Linked DNA regions of Methylorubrum populi. The protein of the gene in region 1 binds, or shares a complex with, the protein of each later gene. Links are inferred from orthologs where the notes say so. Each region holds a gene or a part of one and is shown on either strand. Other genes may lie near its edges.

Region 1 (3,950 bases):
CCGCCGGCTTGGATGCGAGGAGACACGGTGATGCACCTCGACGGCAGCATGTCGGACGGCGATGGCGGAAACGGCAGGGGGAACGTGGATTTTCCCGCGGCCTGGACGCGGGTGAAGCGGCGGCTACGGGCGGAGCTTGGCGAGGACGTGTTCGCCAGCTGGTTCGCCCGCCTCGAGCTGGAAGATGTGCAGGGCGGCGTCGCTCGCCTCACGGTGCCGACCCGGTTCCTCAAGAGCTGGATCGAATCGCACTATCTCGATCGTGTGCTGACGACCTTCCGGGCCGAGGCCGACGACGTGAGTCGCATCGAGGTCGGCGTGCGCGGCCCGTCCGCAACGGCCCGCCCGAGTGCCGGCGCCCCGGCGAAGTCGAACCCGACCAGCGGTCCCCTGACGCGCCTTCACGCCATGGCGACACCGGCCGCCCTCCAGGGGCCCGGTCCTCTGGTCGAGACCGAGATCACGTCGCCCCGCGGCGATTCGGCCGCGGTCGACCTGAACGGTGCGCCGCTCGATGCACGGCTCACCTTCGCGAACTTCGTCGTGGGCCGGTCCAACGCGCTCGCCCACGCCGCGGCGGAGCGGATCGCCCGCAGCGACGGCGACGGTTCGCTCTATAATCCGCTCTATGTCCATGCAGGCGTCGGACTCGGTAAGACGCACCTGCTCCATGCCGCCGGCCACGCCGCCCGCGAGGCGGGACGACGGGTGATCTACCTCACCGCCGACCGCTTCATGTACGGCTTCGTCAACGCCTTGAAAACGCAGAGTGCGCTGGCCTTCAAGGAGCGCCTGCGGGCGATCGACCTGCTCATCCTCGACGACGTGCAGTTCATCCAGGGCAAGTCGATCCAGACCGAGTTCGGCCACACCCTCAACGCTCTGATCGATTCCGGACGTCAGGTCGTCGTCGCCTCCGACCGTCCGCCGACGGAGCTGGAGGCGCTCGACGAGCGCGTGCGCTCGCGCCTCGCCGGCGGCCTCGTCGTCGAGATCGGTGGGCTCGACGAGGGCCTGCGTGCCTCGATCCTCTCCGCACGGCTCGATGCCGTGCGGCAGAGCCACCCGAATTTCGAGGTTTCTCCCGCGGTCTCGGCCTACGTCGCCCGAGCGATCACCGCGAACGGCCGCGACCTCGAAGGCGCGGTGAACCGGCTCCTGGCCCATGCCACGCTGACCGGCGCTCCGGTCACCGTCGAGACCGCCGAGACCGCGATTCGCGACCTCGTGAAAAATCGTGAGCCCAAGCGGGTGAAGATCGAGGACATCCAGAAGCTGGTGGCCTCGCGCTACAACGTCTCGCGCTCCGATATCCTGTCCGAGCGCCGCACCGCCGCCGTGGTGAAGCCGCGCCAGATCGCGATGTATCTGTCGAAGGTGCTCACCCTGCGCTCTCTCCCCGAAATCGGCCGCCGCTTCGGCGGGCGCGATCACACCACCGTGCTGCACGCCGTGCGCAAGATCGAGAAGCAGATCGGCGAGGACGCCGTGCTCGGCGACGAGGTCGAGCTGCTCAAGCGCATGCTCCAGGATTGAGCGCCGAAGCCGAGGGCGGAGCCGGGTGCATCCCGGCTTCGCCCTCACGATTGCGGCCGACCGCATCTTCCGATGCCGGGGCTGGCCTTGCTCGGATCGAAGCACTCCTTCGGTCTTCGCCCCCGCGCGAGGCGGGACAGCGCGGACGGCGCCCTTGCCTTCGCGGGGGCGCTTCGCCAAGCTGCCGGGCCCGTTCCGCTACGGAGCGCTTCGCGAAACGCCCGGTCACCGACCAGCCCTCCGGCCGCGATGGCGGGAAGGGCGCTTCGAGGGAGAGGCTCCGTTATCCGGCCTGACCGATGGCGGACGGGCCGATTGTTCAAGAGACGACGGGTTTTCCGATGAGAGTCACAGTCGAGCGCGCGGCCCTCCTGAGATCGCTCGGCCACGTCCACCGGGTGGTGGAGCGGCGCAACACGATCCCGATCCTCTCCAACGTCCTTCTGCGCACCGGCGAGAACGGCCTGCAGCTGAAGGCGACCGATCTCGACATCGAGGTGACCGAGACCGTCGCCGCGGACGTGCTCGATGCCGGTGCCACCACCGTCCCGGCCCACGTCATCTACGACATCGTGCGCAAGCTGCCGGAGGGCGCGCAGGTCTCGCTGGAGACCTCCGGCGAGACGGGTCAGATGACGATCCGCTCCGGCCGCTCGCGCTTCGCCCTGGGCGCCCTGCCCGAGGGCGACTTCCCCGATCTCGCCGCGGGCGAGCTGCCGCATTCCTTCGCCATTCCCGCGGCCGAGTTGAAGCAGCTCATCGAGAAGACGCAATTCGCGATCTCGACGGAGGAGACGCGCTACTATCTCAACGGCATCTATTTCCACACCGTCGAGGTCGAGGGTTCGCTGAAGCTGCGCGCGGTGGCGACCGACGGGCACCGGCTCGCACGGGTCGAGACCGACGCGCCCGAGGGCAGCCGCGGCATGCCGGGTGTCATCGTGCCGCGCAAGGCGGTAGCCGAGATCCAGAAGCTCGTGGACGATGGCGGCGAGAGCGTGCAGGTCGAGCTGTCGCCGGCCAAGATTCGGCTGACCTTCGCCGGGGGCGTGACCCTGATCTCGAAGCTGATCGACGGCACCTTCCCCGACTACCAACGGGTGATTCCGACCGGCAACGACAAGCGCCTCACCGTGGAACGCGATGCCTTCGCCAAGGCGGTGGACCGCGTCTCGACGATTTCGTCCGAGCGGGGCCGCGCGGTGAAGCTCGCCATGGGCGACGGACGGCTCGCGCTCTCGGTGACGAACCCGGATGCCGGCTCGGCGACCGAGGAGCTCGATGTCGATTACGAGGCCTCCGCCCTCGATATCGGCTTCAATGCCCGCTACCTCCTCGATATCACCGCCCAGCTCCAGGGCGACACGGCGCTGTTCAAGCTCGCCGATCCCGGCTCGCCGACGCTGATCCAGGATCGCGACGGAGCGCCCGCCCTCTACGTTCTGATGCCGATGCGCGTGTGAGTCCGCTTCCGGCTCCGGCCGGATCGGATATATCGCTCGGATGGACACCCTGCCGGGAGGCACACGCCTCACCCGACTGATCGCCCGCGATTTCCGCAACCACACCGATCTCGATCTGGCCACGACGCGCCGCTTCGTGGCTTTGGTCGGCGAGAACGGCGCGGGAAAGACCAACATCCTCGAGGCCGTCTCGCTGTTCTGCCCCGGCCGCGGCCTGCGCCGGGCGGATCTCGCGACCATGGCGCGGGTCGGCGGGCCGGGCGGCTTCGCCGTCTCGGCCACACTGGAGACGGCGGAGGCCGAGCACCGGCTCGGCTCCGGCTACGAGCCGCCGGGCTATGACGGGCGTGGCAGCCGCGTCTGCCGTATCGATGGGGCGCCCGCCCCCTCCCCCGTCGCCTTTTCGGAATTCCTGCGGATCGTCTGGCTCACGCCGGATTTCGACGGGCTCTTCCGCGGCGCGGCCGGCGACCGTCGCCGCTTCCTCGACCGGCTGGTGTTGGCCGTCGATGCCGGCCACGGCGCCCGCGTCTCGGCGATGGAGCGGGCCCTGCGTTCGCGCAACCGCCTGCTTGACGAGCGGCCGGACGACGGCCGCTGGCTCGACGCGATCGAGCGCGAGGTGGCCGAACTCGGCGTCGCCGTGGCGCTGGCTCGCCGCGAGACCGTGGAGCGCCTCGACCGGCTGATCGCCGAGACGCGGGACGATGCCGCACCGTTCCCCTGGGCCTCCATCCGCTTGGAGGGCGATCTCGACGACCTCGTCGCGGTTTGGCCGGCACTGGAGGCGGAGGACCGCTTCCGCCGGTCGCTGATGCAGGGCCGCCATCGCGACCGGGCGGCGGGCCGCACCCTGATCGGGCCGCAGACCACCGACCTTCTGGTGCGCCACGGCCCCAAGGACGTGCCGGCGGCCACCGCCTCGACCGGCGAGCAGAAGGCGCTGCTGAT
Region 2 (7,936 bases), 2.1 Mb from region 1 along the record:
CGCGAACTCATTGTCGTTGCCGAGGAGAGTCTTCAGTTTCGTGCCAGCATGGACCAGCCCAAGGCTTTGATCAGTCGGCGGCAGTGCCAGAAGATCGCCTGGGAGATCAATGCTGTAAGGTTCGATCGGCGCTTTCAGCCGACCGACATGGTCGCCACTGTGAATAACCGCGCCGAGATAAAGCCCCGTGATCACACCCGCATGGAGCCGGCAGATCAAGCTCTCCATCGGCCGATCGTCGCTACCCGGCAGGGGCTCATTCCGCGCCACGGCCACCGCAAAAGTCACACCGTCCCAGCGATCATTCGGCAGGCGCTCGAGCGCCACTTCGATTTCCGGGTTCGCAAGGGATGCCGGATGATCGACGAAGCCATCGATCCAGCGGACGAACCACGTGCCCTCCTGTGGGAGGCCCGACATCTTGAACGAGCGCGACGCCACACTGAGACCCACGGCACGAGTTGGTGCCGCAGGGTTGACGAAGGGTGCTTAAAATCCCGTGGAATTGACCGGTGCGAAAAAGGATATGGCGCAGGCGCGTGGCGGGGTGTGATGATGCCAGAGGGCGCTGTGGATAAGCTGCGGCGGACTGGCGCAAGGGCTCCACTGGCAGGCTTGGCCAGTCGCAGAATTATTGGAGCTGTCGCAGCATTTGCTGGAAGTGACACCCGCCGCCGACCAGCGCAGCCATGGAGGCGGAATGGTGCGGCTGGCGGAACGGGCGCCGGTTGGAGAGCGCGCCGCCCTTCAATTCGCCGGCAACAGATTGGATCATCGAGACTTCGAGCAGCTCGCGCGGGCCGAGCGGCGGCAGGATCGAGGGGAGGCGCGCGGCCAGCATCGACTTGCCGGCCCCGGGCGGACCGTTCATCAGCAGGTTGTGGCCGCCGGCGGCGGCGATCTCCAGGGCGCGCTTGGCGCCCTCCTGCCCCTTGATGTCGCGCAGATCCGGCATCGGGCCGGCGGGCGCGGCCACCGCGGGCCGGGGCCGGGCCATCACCTGGCTGCCCTTGAAGTGGTTGGCGAGCTGGATCAGCGAGCGGGGCGCCAGCACGTCCATGTCGCCCGCGGCCCAGGCCGCCTCCGGCCCGGTCGCGACGGGACAGATCAGGCCGAGGCCCCGGCCGTTCGCCGCCATCGCCGCGGGCAGCACCCCGGCCACCGCGGTGATCGAGCCGTCGAGCGCCATTTCACCGAGCACGCAGTAGCCGCCGAGCGCATCCGCCGGCAGCGCGCCGATGGCCCCCATCACCGCGAGCGCGATCGGCAGATCGTAGTGCGAGCCTTCCTTGGGCAGGTCGGCCGGGGCGAGATTGCAGGTGATCCGCTTGGCCGGCAGGGCCAGACCCGAGGCGATCAGCGCCGAGCGCACCCGCTCGCGCGATTCCGCCACCGCCTTGTCCGGCAGGCCGACGAGGGTGAAGGCGACCGCGCCGGCTGCGATCTGCACCTGCACGTCGACGGCGCGCGCCTCGATCCCCTCGAAGGCGACGGTGGCGACGCGCGTGACCATGTGCCGGTGCAAGCTCCGAACCCAGAGGTTGCAGACTAGGCGGCACCTCGCGCGCTGGCAATTGCAAGCGCGGCCGTGCAGGCCGCTGGAACCGGCCTCTCGCCCTTGCGCGGTGATCGCCCATTCAAGGGGAAGTGCTGCGCTGGTACGGTCGAGGCGACAGGAACCACCGGTGACATAGATCGTTCGCCGGATACCAATCTGCCGAAGGAGCCTTTCATGTTCGTCCGCCCGCTCGCCGCCGCCGCGCTCGGTCTCGCCCTGCTCGCCGGCCCGGCGCTCGCCGACCAGAAGCTGCCGCCCGAGCAGCAGACCAAGGTCGAGGACATCCTGAAGAAGGAGGGCTTCACCAAGTGGAAGGAGATCGAACTCGACGACGGCATGATCGAGGTGGACGACGCCATCGACGCCAACGGCAAGCAGTTCGATCTCAAGCTCGATCCGAAGACGATGGAGATCGTGAAGCGCAAGGCCGAGTGAGGCCGCGGCTCCGGGGCGTCCTCCGCCCCGGAGCTACTTCACCCGGGCGAAGTACGGCCCGCTCTCGGCCACGCCCTCGCCGTCGGGCTTGAGGCCCTGCCAGCGGGTGCCTAGCCGGCTCCCCTTCACCAGGGTGAACAGCGGCTGACCGACCTTGTAGACCGCCACCCCATACCGGTTGACGGTGCTGCCGTCGCCGTAGCGGTCGAACGCCACCGCGAGCCCCGGCCCGTCGCGGCGGGTTCGGCACCGGATCGTCTCGTCGCTCTGGAAACCCCGCACCCGGAGGACGCAGCCGTCGCGGACATCCGGGGGCAGCAGCACGAGGTCGTAGGTCACGACGATGCCCGTGCCTCCGGCCGTCCGCCCGGCGGCGTGCTCGTAGCGGTAGCGGCCCTGCCAATCCTTGGGCGCGCCCTCCTGAGCCGGCTCCTGCGCCGGGGCGGCGGTCGATGAGCCCGCGAGCAGCGCGAGGACGGCAAAACGCAGCGGGATCGTCCGCATGGCCCCTCCCTTATCTTCGGAGGAAGCATGGCCGGGCGGGTGGAACGAGGCAACCTGCTTGTGTCCCGCTTGCATCCCGCCGCGCGGGCCGTCATATACGGCGCGGGAGGTTGGCGAGGGACGTTTCACTCGCCAACCGGGTCAGGTCCGGAAGGAAGCAGCCCTAACGAGACCGAGCGGGTCTTTGTCCAGCCTCCCACCTTCGCCGCCCGCGGGCCGGGCGGCCAGCCTTCCCCAAAAAGTCCGAACGGCGGCATGGACGAGACGCACGGCACGTTCCCCGACGAGCCGGGCCTGCCCGGCATGCCCGCCGCGGCGTCCGCCCCGGCCGCGACGCCCTACCGGGTGCTGGCGCGCAAGTACCGCCCCCAGACCTTCGACGACCTGATCGGCCAGGGCGCCATGGTGCGCACGCTGGCCAATGCATTCGCGGCCAACCGCATCCCGCAGGCCTGGATGCTCACGGGCGTGCGCGGCGTCGGCAAGACCACCACCGCCCGCATCCTCGCCCGCGGCCTCAACTATCTTCGCACCGGCCAGCCCGATACCGGCCCCACCGTGTCGATGCCGGGCCTCGGGGTCCACTGCCAGGCGATCATGGAATCCCGGCACATGGACGTGCTGGAGATGGATGCTGCCTCGCATACCGGCATCGACGACGTGCGCGGCATCATCGACGGCATCCGCTACGCGCCGGTCTCGGCCCGCTACAAGGTCTACATCGTCGACGAGGTCCACATGCTCTCGGAGAAGGCGTTCAACGCCTTCCTGAAGACGCTGGAGGAGCCGCCGCCCCACGCCAAGTTCGTGTTCGCGACCACCGAGATCCGCAAGGTTCCGGTGACGATCCTGTCGCGCTGCCAGCGCTTCGACCTGCGCCGGGTCGAGGCCGACGTGCTCTCCGCCCATCTCAAGAAGATCTGCGCCGCGGAAGGCGTCGAGGCCGAGGACGAGGCCCTGGCCGCCGTCACCCGCGCGGCGGAAGGTTCGGTGCGCGACGCGCTCTCGCTGCTCGATCAGGCGATCGCCCACGGCGCGGGCGCGGTGACGGCCTCGGGCGTGCGCGACATGCTGGGCCTCGCCGACCGTTCGCGCATCGTCGATCTGTTCGAGGCGGCGATGCGCGGCGACGTGCCCGCCGCCTTCGCCGAGATCCGCGCGCAATACGATGCCGGCGCCGACCCGGCGGTGGTGCTGTCGGATCTTGCCGGCTTCACCCATCTCGTCACCCGCCTCAAGCTGGTGCCGGGTGCCGAGGCCGATCCCACCTTGAGCGAGGCGGAGCGGGTGCGCGGCGCCCAGTTCGCCGTGCGGCTGCCGGTGCGGGCGCTGTCGCGGGCGTGGCAGATCCTGCTCAAGGCACTGCCCGAGGTGCAGGCCGCGCCCCGGCCGCTCGCGGCGGCGGAGATGGCGATCGTGCGGCTCGCCTACGCCGCCGACCTTCCGACTCCTGATGAGGCGCTGCGCCAGCTCCGCACCGATATCGCCGGCTCCGAGGGCGGTGGCGGCCGCCCGAGCCTCGGGCGCGACGGCGGGGGTGGAACCGTCTCGCACGGCTCGGCGGCCCTGCAGATGATGCCGCCCGCTCCGCAGCCGTCGCCGCGTCCGGCCCTGGCTGCTGTCCCCATCACGTCCGCCGCGACCGAGGCCGCGCCGCGTCCGGCCCCCGCGGCGCCCGCCGGCCCGCGGCTCGGTCGCTTCGAGGACGTCGTCGCGCAGGCCGAGGCCGCCCGCGACATCGCCCTGAAGGTGGCGCTGGAGCGCGACGTGCATCTCGTGCGCTTCGAGGAAGGACGGATCGAGTTCCGCCTCGCTCCAGGCGGGCGGCAGAGCCTTCCGACCGATCTCGCCCGCGCCTTGGATGCCTGGACCGGGCGGCGCTGGCTCGTCGCGCTCTCCAAGGAAGAGGGTGCGCCGACGCTGGCGGAGAATTTGCGCGCGGCCGAGCAGACCCGCCACCAGAACGCCGCCGCGCACCCGCTCGTGCGCGAGGTTCTGTCACGCTTCCCCGGCGCTCAGATCGTCGATGTCCGCGACAAGGCGCCGGAGGGCGATGCCGCCGAGGCCGGGGCGGACGGCATCGGACCGGCCGCTCCGCCGCCCGAGGAAGCGGAAGACGACGATGCCTGAGGTCGATGCCTCAGGACGACACCTGAGGCGGCCCCTGGCAGGCGCAGACCGACGCGCCTAAGTGCGGCAGGCGAACCTTTTCTCGACCGGAACCGGAGCTGACCCACCATGCGCGACCTCATGGGCATCATGAAGCAGGCCCAGGCCATGCAGGAAAAGATGGCCTCGCTCCAATCCGAACTCGATTCCGTGGAGGTCTCGGGCGCCTCCGGCGGCGGCGCCGTGAGCGTGCGGATGACGGCCAAGGGCCAGGTGCTCGGCGTTTCGATCGACCCGAGCCTGATGGTCGCCGACGAGCGGGAAATCCTGGAAGATCTGATCGTGGCCGCCTGCAACGACGCCCGCGGCAAGGCTGAGACGACGGCGCAGGAGAAGATGGCGGAGTTGACCAAGGGTCTGCCGCTTCCGCCCGGCATGAAATTGCCGTTCTGAGTGTCTCTCGCGAAACTGCCGCGGCATCCTTCGGTTCAAGGACGAGTCCAGCGAAAGTTTGACGCGGATGTTTACGCTGACAGCCGATCTCTGCCGCGAGAAGTACGATCCTCTCAGCTTGCGGCGGAGCGGGAAGAACCTCACAAGTATCGACAAGCCGGCTAAAAAGTTGGACTGACAGTTTATCTAATCACTCCCGCGTCGTTTTATCGCACCTGATGAAGAGGTTGGTCGCGGGGACCCCTATATCGCAATGGATCGTTCGCGAAATCAATGACATAGCCCGATTGCCCGACGCAGCGTCAGGAGCGTTTCGATCCCAAAGATTTGAATACCACCGCTCTCGCGATCCACAACCTTAAATTTTGTTAAGGCAGCTACTTCGACGAGAAGACAAGATCCACGAGCCGGGTCCGACGCGGCCCCCCTAGCGAGGCTCGGCGGTTCCGCCGGCCTCTTTCCGATCAGAGCCGGCGGAACCACCGCCGCGACCGGAGAGATGCTGTGCCAAGCTTGCTGTCGGCGACTTTGATCACCGCCTGCGCCTTACTCACGACTTTTCTGGGCGCAAACCTCTGGGCCCTGCGCATGGCAACAGCGATGACCGCCGCGGACGAAGAGGGTCACACCCGATCCGGCTGATCCCTTCCGGGCGGCTTAAGCCGAGAGGCGCAGCGGCGTGGCCTCCAGCCTCGCATCGAGCATACCGTCCTCGCCGTGGCGCGCCACCACCACCTGCCGCACGCCCGTGGCCTTGGCGAGACGGTAGAGAGAGACGAGGGCCGGGTCGTCGATCGCCGCATCCGAGGCGATGACGATCGAGTCCATGCAGGGTCCGACCGCGGGGATCAGTTCGGCCGCATCCCGCCCGCTCTCGGCCTCGAGGCGGCAGAGCACCCAATCGTAGCTCTGCGAAAGAGCGTTGAGGCCGATGGCGAGGCCCTGCGGCTCCTCCACCAGAACCTCGAGCGGGGCCACACCGCGCTTGACTGCGTGGAGGCGTGAACCGCGCACCGGCTGGATCACGTCGAGGAAGTCGGCTTCGCCCGCCACGAGATCAGTCAGCCCCGGCTCGGACGGATCGGGGAGCCCGCCATCGGCTTCGGCACTGGCCTCACCATTGACATCGACCAGGAGCGTCTGACGAAGCGGACCGAGCACGCGGGCGAGTTCCGAGGCGAGACCGGGCTTCCCGCCGGCAGGTGGGGACTCGACCACGAGCACGCAGCCGCCCTTCTGCCGTCCCTCGGATTGCAGCCGGCCCGCACCGCCCTCCAATCGGGCGATCAATCCGTCCAGATCGGTCGAGGAGGCCGCGGATTTCGCGGGGACGGTGAGCCCGCTCCTGCCCGCTCTCGCGGCATCCCCCCGGCTCGCGCTCTCCGCTCCGATCGGCGCCGTGCTGGCGAAGACCGGGTGCTGCACCGTCGCCGTCGCCCGCAGGGAGTTGGCGAAGGCGAGCGCCGGGGCGAAGCGCTCGGTCGCGGAGGCTGGATAGGCGCCGCCATAGACAGGCTCGTAGGCGGGACGGCGGCGGGACGGCGGCTCGGGCTCGGGGTAGAAATCGCGCACACGATCGCCCGTCGCGCCGGCGAGGACGGGCTCGCCCTCGTCCCCAGTGCGGCCCCCGTCCGGCTCGGGCGGCGCAACGAGGAGGTGGCGGCCGACGACCGCCGCGCTCGCCAGCAGGAAGGCCAGCACCGTCGCGAACGCGATGATCGGGATCTTCTTGGGGAAGGACGGCAGGTCGGGCACGACCGCGCGGGACACCACGCGGGCATTGGCCGGGCTCGCATTCTCGGCGTCGCGCGCCGCCGCCTCGCGGTAGCGGGCGAGGTACGATTCGAGCTGCTCGCGCTGGGACTTGGCCTCACGCTCCAGCGCCCGCAGCTCGACCTCGCTGCTGTTGCCCTTGGCGACCACGTCCTGCTGGCCCTCGACCGCCGCACGCAGGGACTCGACCCGGGCGCCCGCGATCTTGGCGTCGTTCTCGAGGGTGCGCACCACCCGCTCGGCGGCGGCCTTGATCTGGTTCTCGAGGTCCTGGACTTGGGCGGTCAGTTCCTTGATGCGGGGATGGGCCGGCAGCAGCGTGCGCGATTCGAGGGCGAGCTGCGCGCGCATCGCCATGCGGCTCTCGACCGTGCGCCGGATCAGCTCGTTGTTGGCGACATCCGGGATCTCGAAGGCGCGGCCCTCCTTGATCATGTCCTTCAGGAGCTTGGCACGGGCGTTGAGGTCCGCCTGGATCGTGCGCGCCTGCGAGAGCTGGCTCGACAGTTCGGACAGCTGCTGCGACGAGAGCGGCTGCGCGGCGGCGCTGCTGCCGGTGCCGATCAGGCCGTGCTTGGCCCGGAAGGCCTCGACCTTCGCCTCGGCCTCGGCCACGCGGGCGCGCAGCGTCGCGATGTTGTTGCCGAGCCAGGTCGAGGCGTAGCGCGCGGTGTCGACGGAGGCCGCCTCGAGCGAGGCGAGGTAGAGGTCGGCCACCGTGTTGGCGCCCCGCGCGGCGAGTTCGGGATCGCGCGAGCGAAACTCGACGGCGAGGATGCGCGACTTGCCGACCGGATAGACCAGCAGGTGGTCGAGATAGGTGTCGAGGATGCGGTCCTCGGATGCCCGCTCCATCGGCGCCGAGACGAGCCCGAGCATCATCAATGTGCGCCGGATCGCCGAGGTCCCCTCGGCCTCCGGATCGAATTCAGGGTTGCCGACGAGCTTCAGGCTGCGGATCGCCTCGCGGGCGAGATCGCGCGACATCGCCACCTGCACCTGGCTCGCGACCGCCTGTTCGTCGATCGGCTGGGGCTGATCCGTCCGCTCGGCGGCGGTGCGGGCGAAGGCGGGATCACGGCTCTCCAGCAGGACCTTGGCCTC
Region 3 (7,859 bases), 5.5 Mb from region 1 along the record:
AAGCGGCGGTGCCTCGTCGTCAACGACGAGGGGCGCAAGGCCCAGTTCCTGACGATCGACGACCGCAGCATCGATCCCAAAAAGACGATCGATCTGATCGGCAAGGCACCGGACCCTGCGACGCGCGGAACGGTGTTCGCCGGCAAGCAATGCCCGGACAAGGGCCCCGCCAAGTTCAAGGAGTTCGACGGCGAGGGTGTCGCCTACGCCAAACCGTATTTCTACGCCGTCGGCTCGCATGGCTGCGGCCGCAGGAAGGACACGCTCAACACCTCGTCGATGATCCTTGCCCGCATCCGCGTCGATGACGAGGGCAAGCCCGATGTGGAGGACGACGACCGACCTGAGGCCGCCGTCGAGACCACCTATCGCCTCGGCGAAGTGCTGGCGGGGGCGGACCGGGTCGGCGCATCCTTCCTCGAGAGCCTGAGCGAGGCGAACGGCCTCAACATCGAGGGGATCGCTGTGGTGAAGGACCGGCTCTATGCCGGCCTTCGCGCGCCCTCGATCGCGGGGGAGGCCTTCCTCGTCGAGGCCGACCTCGATGCCCTGTTCGCCGAGGGGCACGGCCCCTATCAGGGAAAGCGGCGAACGATCCCGATCAAGGTCGGCAAGGACGCCGGGATCCGCGACCTTGCCGTCCTCGAAGACGGGCGCCTGCTGGTGCTCACCGGGCCGGCCCAGGAGCAGCCGAAGGTCGCCTACAAGCTCTTCCTGTTCGACCCGGCAAGGGGCGGCGATCCGCAGCTTCTCGGAGAGCTGGACGAGCTCGACGATGCCGAGCGCGCCGGCAAGCCGGAAGCCGTGACGGCGATCGGCCCGGACCGGGTGCTCGTCCTGTTCGACAGCCTCCGGAACGGTGGGCCGCGCGCCTACAAGCTGCCGGTCAAGCTCATGCCCGGGGAGTGACAGGCTCCAGGATGGGCGGCCTTCAGCGCAGGCGCAGCAGCCCGTCGCAGTCGAGATGCGCTTCGAGGTGATCGGCGAACCGGTCGAGCACCTCTTCGATGCCGGCCTCGTAGCGCGTCAGGCCCGGCGCGGCGCCGAGCCGGGCGAGCCAGGCGGCGCGCTGGCGGTCGTCGGCGAACAGGCCGTGGACATAGGTCCCGGCGACGAGCCCGTCGCGCGAGACCGCCCCGTCGACCCGGCCGTCGGCAAAGCGCAACAGGGGCCGGGCGGTGTCCGGTCCGTGCGTGTCGCCGACATGCATTTCATAGCCGGAGAACGGTTCGCTATCGGCGAGCGTCGTGCCGGTGACGGCGACGAGGCGCTTGGCGTCCGTCATCACCGTCTCGACGTCGAGCAGTCCGAGGCCCGGTCGCTCGCACGGCGCGCCCTCGATGCCCTGCGGGTCGGCGATGATGCGCCCGAGCATCTGGTAACCGCCGCAGAGCCCGAGCACCCGCCGGCCGCGGCGCAGATGCGCCCGGATGTCGATGTCCCAACCCTGCGCGCGGAGGCAGTCGAGATCGTCGATCGTGGTCTTCGAGCCCGGCAGCACGACGAGATCCGCCTCCGTTGGGACCGGCGTGCCCGGAGGCACGAAGACGACGCGGATGCCCGGCTCCTGCCGCAGGGGGTCGAGGTCGTCGAAATTGGCGATGTGGGGAAATCGCAGGACCGCGATCAGCGGTCCGCCGCCATCGCGTCGGGCCTGCGCGGAATCGAGCGCGACCGCGTCCTCCGGCGGCAAGCGGGCGGCGTCGGGAAAGAACGGCACGAGGCCGAACGGGGACCAGCCGGTGCGCGCGGCGATCAGCGCCATGCCGTCCGAGAACAGTGTCGGGTCGCCACGGAACCGGTTGACGATGAAGCCGCGGATCATCGCGGCATCCTCGGGCTCCAGCACTGCCTGGGTGCCGACGAGGCTGGCGATGACGCCGCCCCGGTCGATGTCGCCGACGAGCACCACCGGCGTCCCTGTCGCGCGGGCGAAGCCCATATTGGCGATGTCGCCCTTGCGAAGGTTCACCTCGGCCGGCGAGCCCGCGCCCTCCACGAGTACGATGTCGGCCTCCGAACGCAACCGCTCGAAGCTGTCGAGCACGGATGCCATCAGGCGCGGCTTCCACGCCTGATACTCGCGCGCCTTGGCGGTGCCGATCATGCGCCCCTGCACCACCACCTGCGCGCCGACATCGCTCTGGGGCTTGAGCAGCACCGGGTTCATGTGGACGGACGGCGCGACCCGCGCGGCGCGGGCCTGCAACGCCTGGGCCCGGCCGATCTCGCCGCCATCAGCAGTGACGGCGGCGTTGTTCGACATGTTCTGCGGCTTGAACGGGCGCACCGTCAGGCCGCGCCGGGTGAAGGCGCGGGCAAGGCCGGCCACCAGCAGCGACTTGCCGACATCGGACCCGGTCCCCTGGATCATCAGGGCGCGGGTCATCGGCGGTTCCTCGTGTCAGGCGCGGGCATGACGCTGCCATGGCACCGGCGCCGGGCCGCGTCGAGCCGGATCTAGAGCGCATTCCGACGAAGTGGTCACCGGTTCGTCGAAAGAAGGCGCGCCAAAACAATGAGCGAGAGACGCCGGCCTGATGCAATCAGGTCGGATACGGCTCTAGTCGAGGCGTTGTCCGAGTAGACTGGACTTGAGCCAGAGCAGCGCCCCCGCGGCATCGGGAACGGCGGCAACCTCCGGCAGGGCAGGGCGGGCGACGATCACGACGGGTAGACCGAGCCGCCGCGCGGCCTCGATCTTCGGATAGGTCGCCCCACCGCCGGAATTCTTGGTCACCAAAACCTCGATATCCGCCTCGCGCATGAGGCGGATCTCGTCCTCCAGCGTGAAGGGGCCGCGGGCACTGACCGCGACGAGGTTGGGCACCGGCAGCGCGTCACCGACCGGCTCGATGGTGCGCACGATGTAGGCGTGCTGCGGCGCGCGCGCGAAGGCGGACACTTCCTGCCGGCCGATGGTGAGGAACACCCGTCTCGGCGCGGGCCCGAGCGCCGCGACGCAGGCCGGGACGTCTTGAACCTCGCTCCAATCGTCACCGGGCTGCCGCTCCCAGGCCGGCCGGCGTACCGCGAGCAGCGGCACGCCGCCGGCCCGGCAGGCCGCGGCCGCATTGGCCGAGATCCGAGCGGCGAAAGGATGGGTCGCGTCGATCACCGCCCGGATGCCATTTTCGGCGATCCATCGGGCCAGCCCGTCGGCACCACCGAAACCGCCGACACGCATCGGCACCGGCTCGGGCCGCGGCGCGGCGGTGCGGCCGGCGAGCGAGAGCGTCACCGCGAAATCCGTCTCGCCGGCGAGCCGAGTGACGAGCGTGCTGGCCTCGGTCGTGCCGCCGAGCACGAGGACGCGGACCGCAGACCGATCGTGATTCGGCTTGGGATGGCGCGCGGGAGAACCCTGGTCGGCGGCCCCGGACATTCGTACAACCTGTCTCGCCCGCGAAAGCCCGGAAGGCCGGGCAAGGTTTTCGATGTGAGACCCTTCTGCCGCGATTGCCTGACGATGCAAGCCGAGGGCGCCCTGCGCTGCCGCGGCTGCGGCTCGCCGCGCCTGCTCGCCCACCCGGCCCGCGACGCCCTCAGCATCGCCCATGTCGATTGCGACGCCTTCTACGCGGCGATCGAGAAGCGTGACGACCCTTCCCTGGGGGACAGGCCGCTCATCATCGGCGGGGGCCGCCGCGGCGTCGTCTCCACCGCCTGCTACCTCGCGCGAATCTCCGGCGTGCGCTCGGCCATGCCGATGTTCGAGGCGCTCAAGCGCTGCCCCGATGCCACCGTGCTGCGCCCCGACATGGAGAAGTACGCCCGCGTCGGGCGCGAGGTGCGGGCGATGATGCTGGCGCTGACGCCGCTGGTCGAACCCGTCTCCATCGACGAGGCCTTCCTCGACCTCGCCGGCACCGAGCGGCTGCACGGCACGAGCCCGGCGCTGACGCTGGCCCGCTTCGCCGCGCGGGTCGAAGCGGAGATCGGCATCACCGTGTCGGTCGGGCTGTCCGCCAACAAGTTCCTGGCCAAGATCGCCTCCGACCTCGACAAGCCCCGCGGCTTCTCGATCATCGCCGGCGAGGAGGCCGCCGCCTTCCTCGCCGACAAGCCCGTCGGCATCCTGCCCGGCATCGGCGAGAGCGCCCGCAATCGCCTCGCCTCGCTCAACATCTATCGCGTCGGCGACGTGTTGCGGGCCGACCCGGCCCGGCTCCAGACCGCGCTCGGCCGCGAGGCGTCACGCCTGATCGACCTCGCGGCCGGCCGGGATCGGCGGCCAGTGCGTCCGAGCCGCGAGGCCAAGAGTGTCTCGGCTGAGACGACCTTCGCGACCGATCTCGCCCGGTTCGAGGATCTGCGGCCGATCCTGTGGCGATTGTGCGAGAAGGTCTCGGCGCGGCTGAAGCGGTCGGAGCTCGCCGCCGGCAGCGTCACGCTGAAGCTCAAGGATGCCCGGTTCCGGCTGCGCACCCGCACCCGCGGCGGCCTCAAGCCGACGCAGCTCGCGGACCGGCTGTTCCACGCGGGCGAGCCGATGCTACGGGCGGCCTGCGACGGCACCGCCTTCCGGCTGATCGGCATCGGCGGCAGCGATCTGTGCGGCGCGATCCACGCCGACCGCGGCGACCTCGCCGACCAGGGCATCGAGCGTGTCGCCCGCCGGGAGGCGGCGCTCGACCGGCTGCGCGAAAAATTCGGCAGCACCGCGATCCAGCGCGGTCTCGCCTTCACCGGAGAACCGGAACGGCGGCGGTCGTCGTAGGCAGGCGCCGCAGCCTCCGCCTCAGGTCTGCCCTGTCTCGACATGCGTCCGTCGCCGCTCGGGACTGAGGGAGCAAGAACGTCCGTCGATGACGGCTCGATCCAGTCGATCGAGTGGTCGGCCGCGTCCGCCGGCGCGCCTACCGCGCGGCCGGGTGCTACTTCCGGCAGGCCGCCTCGGCCTTCGCATCGGCCTTGGCGAGGTCGAGCCTCGTCAGGTTGCCGTCGATGGCGAAGTCCCCGTAATCGAGGTGCAGCCGTCCGCTCACCCCGTCCTCGTAGAGGTCGAAGGTGAGGGTGTAGATCGGCGTGCGCTCGCCCTCGCCGGGGGTGAAGTAGCTCAGTGTGACCGGCCAGCGCCGCATGCCGGCGTGGTCGCTCTCGCGCAGCGGCTTATCGCGCTCCGTGTCGGCGGCGGGTGACGCATTGGGGCGACCAATGATCGCCAGCGTGTCGTAGACCTTGCGCCCGTCGTCGGAGCCGTCGAACACCTTGGCCGCGACGGTGGTCTCGCCCGCCTTGGCCGCCTCGATCAGGCGCATCATGTGGTGGATCGGGAACAGCACCGTTCCCTCTGTCTGGAACTGGTCGCGCTTGGGCTCCTTCAGCTTCACCTTGAGGGCGTCGGCCGCCTCGGCCGTTCCGTCCACCGCCGGCGACGGTGCGTTGTTGAGGATGGTCGTGGTGCGGAAGCGGAAATTCCTGCCGTCGCCGTTCTCGAAGGTCGTGCTGCGCAGATCGGAGGTTCGGTCACCGGACTCGCCGGATTCGATCATCGTCACTTGGCGCGTCTGCATGGTGTAGCCGCGGCAGGCATCGCCCGAGAAATCGATGACGATGCGCCCGCGGACGCCCTCGACCGCCCGCGTGCCCGTCGAGCGCGCCAGCGACAGATCGTAGACCGCCCGATGATTGGTCAGCCGGATCGCGGACATATCCGGGACCGGAGCGGTCGGCCCCGCGGCGAGCGCGGAGCCGGGCAGGGCGGCGAGAAGGAACAGGGCCGGCGCGAGGCGCAGTCGCATGCGATCTCCCAAATCCGCTCAAGAGTGCTTGTCCACAGGCGTCGGGCCCGCAGATGACGATCGACACATAGTGATCACCCCGGCCCCGACAATCTTTTTCGGCGGCTGCCCAGGGAGGCACCGGCGCGCTCTCACGGCCTCTGCGGCCGCTCGAAAGGCCCGCCGCCGCAGCGCTCGGACGATCGAAGCATCCGGAAAAGAGCAATTTTACGCAATGCGTTGACGGATTTCTGCCGGCTGGATCGCGACGGCGCCGAAGCGGGTCCGGACCATCGATGCGAAAGTCGGATTGGCGGTGGAAACCGGCCTTTGAAACACGGTGACCCTTGCTCCGCGGCCGAGCTGTCTTGTAGTCTCCACAGCGTCGCCAACCGGAGTTTTGGCGTCTGTTAACCGACATGTGCAGGGCCGGATTGCGGGTCCTGGCGAGGTTTGCTGTCGCTCCGCGCGGCTATGGTGCCGCGCGGTCGGTCGGTTTTGCGTACAAAAGGACGTTTCGACGTGGAGGGGGCAATGACGGAAGCGGTCCCGAGCTGGACGGATGAACGCGTCGAGCTGCTTCGTCGCTTGTGGGATGATGGCTTGAGCGCCAGCCAGATCGCCCTCCAGATCGGCGGCGTCTCCCGTAACGCCGTCATCGGCAAGGTCCACCGTTTGGGTCTTGCCGGCCGCGTCAAACCGATCGGCCCGGCCTCGGCCCAGGGGCGGCGCAAGGATGATCTGGCCGCCGAAGTCGAGATCGCGTCGGTGGTGGTCGAGGAGCCGACGCTTCCCGAGCCGCCCGCAATCGTGGCGCACCGTCCCGCACCGGACTTTCCGCTGCCGCCCGCGCCCGCACCGGAGCCGGTGGCGCTCGCCGTCTCAGAGCGGGTCACCATCATGGACCTGCGCGACTCCATGTGCCGCTGGCCGATGGGCGATCCGACCTCACCGGAATTCCGCTTCTGCGGCGCCCGGGCAATCACGGGTCTGCCCTACTGCACCCAGCATGCGCAAGTCGCCTATCAGCCGGCGGCGGAGCGCAAGCGCGACCGCCGCGTCGCCGGCTTCCGCTGAGATCGCGTAGGTCGGCGCGGCTTCTGCGAGGACCGCGCCACTGTTTATCGGCCCGCGCGGGGAGACGGATCGACGGCCTTGAGGCCGTCGTCGCGCCGTGCTGGCCCGCCTGCAGGCGTTGCCGTCTTCAGGCGCGACGCGCCGCGATGGCGTCGGATGCCCTCATCGGTCATCGCCGGCCACATTATCCGGGTGAGCCGCCCGCGCGGGGCGAAATAAGGGTGCCCGTTCCGAGCGAGCGGACGCAGATCACTCCGCTCCCGCAAACATCTCGTCGAATGAATAGCCCGAGCCGCGCACGGTGCGGATCGGGTCGCTCTGGCGTGGGCGGTTGATCGCCTTGCGCAGGCGACCGACATGGACGTCGACCGTGCGCTCGTCGATGTAGACGTCGTGGCCCCAGACGCCGTCGAGCAATTGCTCCCGGGAGAAAACCCGGCCAGGGCTCTGCATCAGATATTCGAGCAGCTTGAATTCGGTCGGCCCGAGATGGATCTCGCGGCCCTGGCGGCGGATGCGATGGCTGACGCGGTCGAGCTCGATATCTCCGGCCACCAGCATGTCGGCGACGTGGGCGGGCTTAGCGCGGCGCAGCAGGGCGCGCACGCGCGCGAGCAGTTCCGGCACGGAGAATGGCTTGACGACATAGTCGTCGGCCCCCGTCGACAGGCCACGGACGCGGTCGGCTTCCTCGCCCCGTGCGGTCAGCATGATGACCGGCAGCCGCTCGGTCTCGCGCCGCGCCCGGATGCGCCGGCACAGCTCGATCCCCGAGAGCCCCGGCACCATCCAGTCGAGCAGGACGAGATCGGGCGTCATCTCGTGCAGGCGCAGATCCGCCTCGTCGCCGCGGACCGCGACATCGACCGCGAAGCCTTCCGCCTCGAGGTTGTAGCGCAGCAGCGTCGTCAGCGATTCCTCGTCCTCGACGATCAGGATGCGCGCACTCGTCATCGTCCGTCTTTCCATACTCGCGCCCGGCCGAGTCCCTCAAGTGACCCGCCGGAAGCGTCTGTCGGACGCCTCTCGCGTCCCGAGCGCCTTTCGGCGTCAGGCGCC

What was found.
Region 2: the proteins of dnaN (region 1) and MPPM_RS09505 are in contact, whole or in part, in a cryo-EM structure (PDB 8GIZ), measured with the Escherichia coli proteins. The link is inferred for Methylorubrum populi from one-to-one orthologs.
Region 3: the proteins of dnaN (region 1) and MPPM_RS25725 are in contact, whole or in part, in a solved structure (PDB 1OK7), measured with the Escherichia coli proteins. The link is inferred for Methylorubrum populi from one-to-one orthologs.

The regions. Positions count from the first base shown.
Region 1 is NZ_AP014809.1:71-4,020, forward strand. What follows is about bases 1,055-3,938. They hold dnaN (DNA polymerase III subunit beta), read left to right. Parts: upstream 1,055-1,877; coding sequence 1,878-2,999; downstream 3,000-3,938. Other genes in these bases: dnaA (chromosomal replication initiator protein DnaA), read left to right, coding at 1,055-1,536; recF (DNA replication/repair protein RecF), read left to right, coding at 3,040-3,938. Also shown: more of dnaA, read left to right, coding at 31-1,054; more of recF, read left to right, coding at 3,939-3,950. UniProt on the Escherichia coli protein: Confers DNA tethering and processivity to DNA polymerases and other proteins. Acts as a clamp, forming a ring around DNA (a reaction catalyzed by the clamp-loading complex) which diffuses in an ATP-independent manner freely and bidirectionally along dsDNA.
Region 2 is NZ_AP014809.1:2,059,963-2,067,898, reverse strand. Bases 2,315-5,189 are described here. They hold MPPM_RS09505 (DNA polymerase III subunit gamma/tau), read left to right. Parts: upstream 2,315-2,752; coding sequence 2,753-4,627; downstream 4,628-5,189. Other genes in these bases: MPPM_RS09500 (YbaB/EbfC family nucleoid-associated protein), read left to right, coding at 4,736-5,059; MPPM_RS09515 (DUF5991 domain-containing protein), read right to left, coding at 2,315-2,497. Outside these bases: MPPM_RS09530 (hypothetical protein), read right to left, coding at 1-453; MPPM_RS09520 (PepSY domain-containing protein), read left to right, coding at 1,733-1,993; more of MPPM_RS09515, read right to left, coding at 2,027-2,314; MPPM_RS09495 (GumC family protein), read right to left, coding at 5,717-7,936. UniProt on the Escherichia coli protein: Part of the beta sliding clamp loading complex, which hydrolyzes ATP to load the beta clamp onto primed DNA to form the DNA replication pre-initiation complex.
Region 3 is NZ_AP014809.1:5,518,201-5,526,059, reverse strand. What follows is about bases 2,782-5,579. They hold MPPM_RS25725 (DNA polymerase IV), read left to right. Parts: upstream 2,782-3,439; coding sequence 3,440-4,720; downstream 4,721-5,579. Other genes in these bases: MPPM_RS25720 (cell envelope integrity EipB family protein), read right to left, coding at 4,878-5,579; MPPM_RS25730 (cobalt-precorrin-6A reductase), read right to left, coding at 2,782-3,385. In the rest of the region: MPPM_RS25740 (DUF3616 domain-containing protein), read left to right, coding at 1-909; MPPM_RS25735 (cobyric acid synthase), read right to left, coding at 932-2,389; more of MPPM_RS25730, read right to left, coding at 2,564-2,781; more of MPPM_RS25720, read right to left, coding at 5,580-5,744; MPPM_RS25715 (GcrA family cell cycle regulator), read left to right, coding at 6,258-6,800; phosphate regulon transcriptional regulator PhoB, read right to left, coding at 7,050-7,754; phosphate signaling complex protein PhoU, read right to left, coding at 7,851-7,859. UniProt on the Escherichia coli protein: Poorly processive, error-prone DNA polymerase involved in translesion repair and untargeted mutagenesis. Copies undamaged DNA at stalled replication forks, which arise in vivo from mismatched or misaligned primer ends.